Linked DNA regions of Ruficoccus amylovorans. The protein of the gene in region 1 interacts with the protein of each later gene in a pairwise test. Links are inferred from orthologs where the notes say so. Each region holds a gene or a part of one and is shown on either strand. Other genes may lie near its edges. The genes, in order: uvrB and uvrA.

Region 1 (3,212 bases):
TGATTTGTTTTTTCAATAAATTTCTGAAATTATAGTATTTATTTCTTAATGCGTACTTTTAGATGTAGCTTCATTGTTTTGAAGATGCCTGGCGGGAAGCTAAAAGTGCTCAAAAAAAGAGCCACACCCGATCGGGTGTGACACCCCTGAAAAGACGGCTGGATGTTTCGTGGCTCAGCGCCGAGACCGGGGGGAGGGTTTCGACGATTGGCTAGCCAGTGCCGCTTGTTGACGAGCCCGGAGAGAACCGCTCCGTCGATTCCGAAACGGGAGCGGGAGCTTTTCGTTATCCGGAGCTTACGCTTTTAGGCTGACATCGTTGGAACTGGCACCGAGGCGTTTGCACAGCCGGAGCTTGCGGTTTGGGGGGAGTTGGGCAAGGCTGGGGCGTGCGTTTTGAACTGGCAGCCGAGTACAAGCCGATGGGGGACCAGCCCGCGGCTATCGACAAACTCGTGGACTCGATCCAGGCGGGCAACCGCTACCAGACCCTGCTCGGTGTGACCGGCTCGGGGAAGACCTTTACCGTGGCCAACGTGGTCGAGCGCGTGCAGCGGCCGACCTTGCTCATTTCGCACAACAAGACGCTCGCGGCTCAGCTTTATTCGGAACTGAAAAACTTTTTTCCCAACAACGCGGTCGAGTATTTCGTCAGCTACTACGACTATTACCAGCCCGAGGCTTACGTTCCGCAGACCGACACGTACATCGAAAAGGACTCGTCCATCAACGAGGAGATCGAGCGCCTGCGTATCGCCGCGACCAGTTCGCTCATCAGTCGCCGGGACGTGATCGTGGTGGCGAGTGTCTCGTGCATTTACGGCCTGGGCTCGCCGGAGGACTTCGAGGAGATGATGATCCCGATCCGCGTGGGCGAGGAACTGGGGCGCGATCACTTTCTGGAGCGGCTGGTGGAAAACCTCTACACGCGCAACGATGTCGTCCTCTCACGGGGGAACTTCCGCGTACGCGGCGAGGTGGTGGACGTTTTCCCCGCCTACATGGAGAGTGCGATCCGGATCGAGTTCTGGGGCGATGAGGTAGAGTCGATTCAGGCGCTTGACCCCCTGACCGGCAACACCGGCGAGCGCATGGAGCACTTCCAGCTCTACCCCGCGAACCAGTACATCACCCCGCGTCGCAAGCTCGAAACCGCCGTCAAGGCCATCCGCGAGGAGCTCGACGGGCGCGTGCACGAACTGGAGAAAAACCAGCGGCTGGTCGAGGCGCAGCGCCTGCGCATGCGCACCGAGTATGATATCGAGCTGCTACAGGAGATGGGCTTTTGCAGCGGGATCGAGAACTACTCACGCCACCTCAGCGGGCGCAACCCTGGCGACCGGCCCTGGTGCCTGATCGACTTTTTCCCGAAAGATTTTCTGCTCGTGATCGACGAGAGCCATGCGACCTGGCCGCAGATCGGGGCCATGTACAAGGGCGACCGTTCGCGCAAGGAGCGGCTGGTCGAGTACGGCTTTCGGCTGCCCTCCGCGCTGGACAACCGCCCCTTGCAGGCGAACGAGTTTCAGGATGTGGTGGGACAGACGATTTTTGTGTCGGCCACTCCGGCGGCCTACGAGCTGCAAAACTCCAGTGTGATCGCCGAGCAGGTTATCCGCCCGACCGGCTTGCTCGACCCGGTGATGGAGATCCGCCCGATCAAGGGCCAGGTCGAAGACCTCATCGGCGAGGTCAAAAACGTGACCGAGCGCGGCGAGCGCGTGCTCGTGACCACCCTGACCAAGCGCATGTCCGAGGACCTTACGACGTACTTGCGCGAGTCTGGCATCCGCGTGGAGTACCTGCACTCGGATATCGACGCCATCGAGCGGGTCGAGATTTTACGGAACCTGCGGCGGGGTGACTTCGACGTGCTGGTCGGGGTCAATCTCCTGCGCGAAGGGCTGGACTTGCCCGAGGTTTCGCTAGTGGCGATCCTCGACGCGGACAAGGAAGGCTTCCTGCGCAGCGAGACGAGCCTTATCCAGACCGCCGGGCGTGCCGCCCGCCACGAGAAGGGCCGGGTCATTCTCTACGCCGATGTGATGAACGACTCCCTGCGCCGGACGCTGGAGGTCACCGAGAAGCGCCGCGAGCGCCAGGCGGCTTACAACGCTGAGCACGGGATCACCCCGCGCTCGGTCAAGCGCGGCTTGCAGGCCAGTCTGCACGTGCCGGGCGCAACAGATGAGCCCGACATGGTCAACGTGGCCGAGGCGGGTGGCGACGAGGATGTGGCCGTTGTCCTGGCCGAACTGGAAACCGAAATGCTGGAGGCGGCGGCGAACCTGGAGTTCGAGCGGGCCGCTATCTTGCGCGACCAGATCGACGCACTCAAGAGCGGCGAAGCCAAAAGCGGTTTTTCCGGCCGCAGGAAATCGGCTTCGCGTAAAAAGAAAGGCACCGGGCGTCGCTGATGCCGCTGCGTGAGGACCCTCTCGCGCTCTCCCCAAAGAACTTTTGAGCCGGAACTTCGTTCCTTCGCAGGAATGGGGGGAGCCTTTAAATCCGGAGAGAATCGCTATCCCAGTGATGAGCACGGACCATTCAGTGGGTCCGTTTGCAGATCTCGGTGCCTTTGTGCCTCCGTGTGAGTTTCTTTTATATTCCCTCTTTTTTATCGAGCCGGGAGTTCGGTGGTAGGTATAAAAAAACAGGCGGACAGTAAACTGTCCGCCTGTTTGCTTGGTAAGATTAATAACGCTTAGCTTAGCGGATAAAATCGGTCAATGAAAGGCGCAGATGACCGGTTGCTAATTCCAAATCCCCAATTATTGCCTTAATGGCACCATCGCGCACGCAAACGATGGCCCACTTAGTAACTCGTGCCCTTGCGGGCTTTGGTGATTGTGCAACCTGATGCAAGATAACCGGTTGCCGGGTTTTTAAAACTCGCCGAGACGAGTGCTATTTTTTACGGGCGGTTTTGAACGCCGCTGCCGGTTCGCTGGCAACTACGCCGTCCGCGAGCCTTTCGAGATGAGTCGCAATGTAATTGGAACGATTGCGATTCTCCTCTTCCGCGAGCTTGTCGATACGCTCAACCAAGTTCTGCGGTAGGCTGATGGAGATTTGGGTTTTTCCGGGCGCACGCCCGTGGTTTTGTTTTCTTTGTGCCATATGCAGTGTGCTTATTGATAAACCTTTCTCTTTTACACTGGCAGAAATGATTTTCAACAAAAATATCATTCATGCCATATGTGGTAAGATAC
Region 2 (3,683 bases), on another replicon or contig:
TCTTGGTCTGGCCGCTGACTTCGATCATGCGCTGCATGTTCTGGGCGCTCAGGTTGACATCGCGCAGATCGACTTCGACCGCGTGACGCTGGAAAAAGGCCATGGCTTCACGGCACCAGGGGCAACCGCGCTTGATATAGAGAATGGGGTGTTTCGACATCTCGTTTGTGCTTGGTTTTTATTGGCTTAAATCAAGCACGGCAAGACGGGTTCCGCAACCCTTTTCGGCGCTTTGCCCAAAGCCAAACAAACGTGACCGGGCTTGCGCTCGGGGCGAAACGGGGGCAGGTTAAAAGGATTTGCACAGCACGATGTCCGAGACCGAAAGCCAGCCCTGTATTCACATAAAAGGCGCGCGCCAGCACAACCTGCGCGACCTCGACCTGCGCATCCCGCGCGGGAAGCTGGTGGTGATGACCGGCGTCTCCGGCTCGGGCAAGTCGAGCCTGGCCTTTGACACCATCTATGCCGAGGGCTACCGCAAGTACATGGAGAGCCTCTCGGCCCGCGCCCGGCAGTACCTGGACCAGTTGCCGAGGCCGGACGTGGACTTTATCCACGGACTGCCGCCGGTCGTGGCTATCGAGCAGCGTACCATCACGGGCGCGAATCCGCGCAGCACCGTCGCCACGGTGACGGAGATCGCCGACTATGCGCGGCTGCTGTGGACGGTCTGCGGGGAGCAGTTCGACCCGGTGGACGGCGCGCCGATTGAGCGGCGTTCGCTCGACGATTGCATTGCCCGCATTTACGAGGAGCCGGAGGGGAGCCGCCTCATGCTTCTGGCCCCGGTGATGACGGCCAAGCCCGCCGTGTTACGCGAGGAGCTGCCCCGGTTGCGGCAGAAAGGTTTTTTACGCGTGCGGCTCGACGGGGAAATTCGCGAGTTGGCGGACGATAAGATTATCCCCTCCGGCAGCCGCGAAGTCACGGTCGAGGTGGTGGTGGACCGCATCGTGCTCGGGTCGGATCAGCGCGGGCGCATTGCCGACTCGTTGGAGCTGGCCTTCCGCGAGGGCGGGGATCGGGCGATTGTCATGGTCCAGCATGACAGGGAAGCCCCGTGGGGCGAGTTCCGGCTCAGCCAGGCGCTGGCCGGGACGCGCTCGGGCGTGGTGTACGAGCCGCTCTCGACGCGCTCCTTTTCCTGGAACAGCCCCGAGGGCGCTTGCCCGACCTGCGGCGGGCTCGGGCAGACCATGCAGTTCAGCGACGAGTTGATCGTGCCGGACCCGTCGAAGTCCGTGCGCGGCGGCGCGGTCAAGCCCTGGCGGCTCGGCTCCAAGGCGATGATAATTAAACGCAACGCCATCCTCAAGCAGCTCTCCGAGCAGTTGCCCTTCGACCGCAACGTGCCGTGGAGCGAATTGCCGGAAGAGACCCGCCAAATCATCCTGCACGGGGCGGGGGAACGGCTGTTTTCCTTCAAGCTCAAGGCGGGCAATGCCAAGCCCGAGGCCACGCCCTTTGCCGGGGTGATCGCGGATCTGGAGGAAAGCCGCCGCACGAGCAGCAGCGATGGCTTCCGCGCCCGGTTGATGGCGTTCCAGGTCACGTCGCTGTGCCCGGATTGCCAGGGGAGTCGCCTCAATGCCCGTGCGCGTAACGTGCGCGTCGAGGGCGTGTCGTTCACGGACTTTATCGGGCTCGGGATCGAGCGGGCGCGGGAATTTGTCTCCAAGCTCGGCGGGCGCAAGGGGCGTTACGAACCGGCCGCCGACGCCATTCGCGGCCTGCGCGAGCGACTGGGGTTTTTGACCGAGGTTGGGCTGGAATACCTTACGCTGGATCGCATCTATGCCACACTCAGCGGCGGCGAGGCCCAGCGCGTGCGGCTGGCTACTCAACTCGGCATGGGACTGGTCGGCGTCGCCTACGTGCTCGACGAGCCGAGCATCGGCCTGCACCCGGTGGACAACCAGCGGCTGATTGACACGCTGGTTGGCCTGCGCGACCGGGGCAACTCCGTGCTCGTGGTCGAGCACGACGCCGACACGATGCGCGTAGCGGACCAGTTGATCGAGCTCGGGCCGGGCGCGGGCGACCAAGGCGGCGAACTCATTTTCCAGGGGACGCCGGAGGAGTGCATGGCCTCGCCGCGTTCGCGGACCGGGCCGTTTCTTTCCGGCCAAAGCGAGATCATGCGCGACGCCCGTGTGCTGGAACCGCGCCACGGGATGCTGACTGTTATAGGAGCGCGGGAGAACAATCTGCGCGACCTCAATGTGGGCTTCCCGATGGGGCTGCTGACCGTCGTGTGCGGTGTGTCCGGCTCGGGCAAGAGCACGCTCGTCAACGACATCCTGGCGCGGGCGGCCGCCTTCAAGCTCAACGGTGCGAAGACCATCCCCGGCCTGCACAAGGAGATCGACGGCCTGCGCAACTTCAAGACCGTGGTGCGCGTGGACCAGGAGCCCATCGGGCGCAGCCCGCGCTCGAATCCGGCCACCTACGTGAAACTTTTCGACCAGTTGCGCGATCTTTTCGCCAAGTGCCCGCTGGCCAAGGTGCGCGGCTACAAGCCGAGCCGCTTCAGCTTCAACGTGCGCGGCGGGCGCTGCGAGAAGTGCCAGGGAGACGGCCAGATCAAGCTCGACATGCAGTTCCTCGGGGACGTGTTCGTGGAGTGCCCGAGCTGCCGCGGCCAGCGCTATAATCGCGAGACGCTGGAGATCCGCTTCAAGGGCTACAACATCGCCGAGGTGCTCGACATGACCGTCGAGGAGGCGATGAAGCACTTTCGCAACCAGCCGAAGATTTTTGAAAAGCTCGCCACGCTCGCTGCCGTCGGCCTGGGCTACGTCAAGCTCGGCCAGCCCGCCAACACTCTTTCCGGCGGCGAGGCCCAGCGGATCAAGCTCTCGCTCGAACTCTCCCGCCGCCAGCAGGGCGAGACACTCTACCTGCTCGACGAGCCCACCACCGGCCTGCACTGGGAAGACATCCAGAAGCTGATGGACCTGCTCTTCCAGCTTCGCGACGCGGGCAACACCGTTGTCATTATCGAGCACCAGCTCGATGTCATCGCCCTGGCCGACTGGCTGGTCGAGCTCGGCCCCGGCGGCGGCAAGTCCGGCGGCAACCTTGTCTTCGAGGGCACCCCCGCCGACATGACCCGCGCCGAAGGCTCTCCCACCGGCTCCGCCCTCCGCGCCGCCGGTCACGGGTGAGAGGGAGAAAAAGAAGCTCGCTCTGGGGTTGCGCCGGAGGGGGGGAGGTGTCACTTTGGCCGATTCATGAAACCTCAGAAGCGGAAGCCGGGCCGCAAACCGGTCGCCAGCGAGCTGCGCCACCGGATCAACGCCGGGCGGGTCGCGGTGAAAAACCAGATTGCCTTTTTCGAGAGCCAGTTCGGGCAGGTTGAGAGCCAGTGGAAGGAAGATGACACGCGGGTGACGTTCGCGGACTTTGCTATTTCTGAAAAGGTATTTACCGAGTTGCGCCGCTCGTTCCCGCATGACGATTTTTGCAGCGAGGAGTCGAATCCCGAGGACGAGGAGATGCTGCTGGAGGCTGAGTACGCCTGGATTCTCGATCCCATCGACGGCACGAACAATTACGCGCTGGGAATTCCGATGTGTTCAATTTCGCTGGCGCTGCTGCGCAACGGTGAGCCCGTTTACGGCTATATCTACGACTATGCCCGCCGCACGCTGATCGAGGGCGGGGAAGGCGAGGGCGTG

The links.
Region 2: the proteins of uvrB (region 1) and uvrA interact in binary tests that used the Escherichia coli proteins (3 or more experiments, as listed by UniProt). The link is inferred for Ruficoccus amylovorans from one-to-one orthologs.

The regions. Positions count from the first base shown.
Region 1 is NZ_JACHVB010000064.1:118,685-121,896, forward strand. Bases 5-2,903 are described here. They hold uvrB (excinuclease ABC subunit UvrB), read left to right. Parts: upstream 5-389; coding sequence 390-2,417; downstream 2,418-2,903. Outside these bases: H5P28_RS19155 (CopG family ribbon-helix-helix protein), read right to left, coding at 2,908-3,177. UniProt on the Escherichia coli protein: The UvrABC repair system catalyzes the recognition and processing of DNA lesions. A damage recognition complex composed of 2 UvrA and 2 UvrB subunits scans DNA for abnormalities.
Region 2 is NZ_JACHVB010000014.1:59,582-63,264, forward strand. The notes cover bases 1-3,370. They hold uvrA (excinuclease ABC subunit UvrA), read left to right. Parts: upstream 1-311; coding sequence 312-3,170; downstream 3,171-3,370. Other genes in these bases: H5P28_RS04805 (glutaredoxin family protein), read right to left, coding at 1-160; H5P28_RS04815 (inositol monophosphatase family protein), read left to right, coding at 3,237-3,370. Also shown: more of H5P28_RS04815, read left to right, coding at 3,371-3,683. UniProt on the Escherichia coli protein: The UvrABC repair system catalyzes the recognition and processing of DNA lesions. UvrA is an ATPase and a DNA-binding protein. A damage recognition complex composed of 2 UvrA and 2 UvrB subunits scans DNA for abnormalities.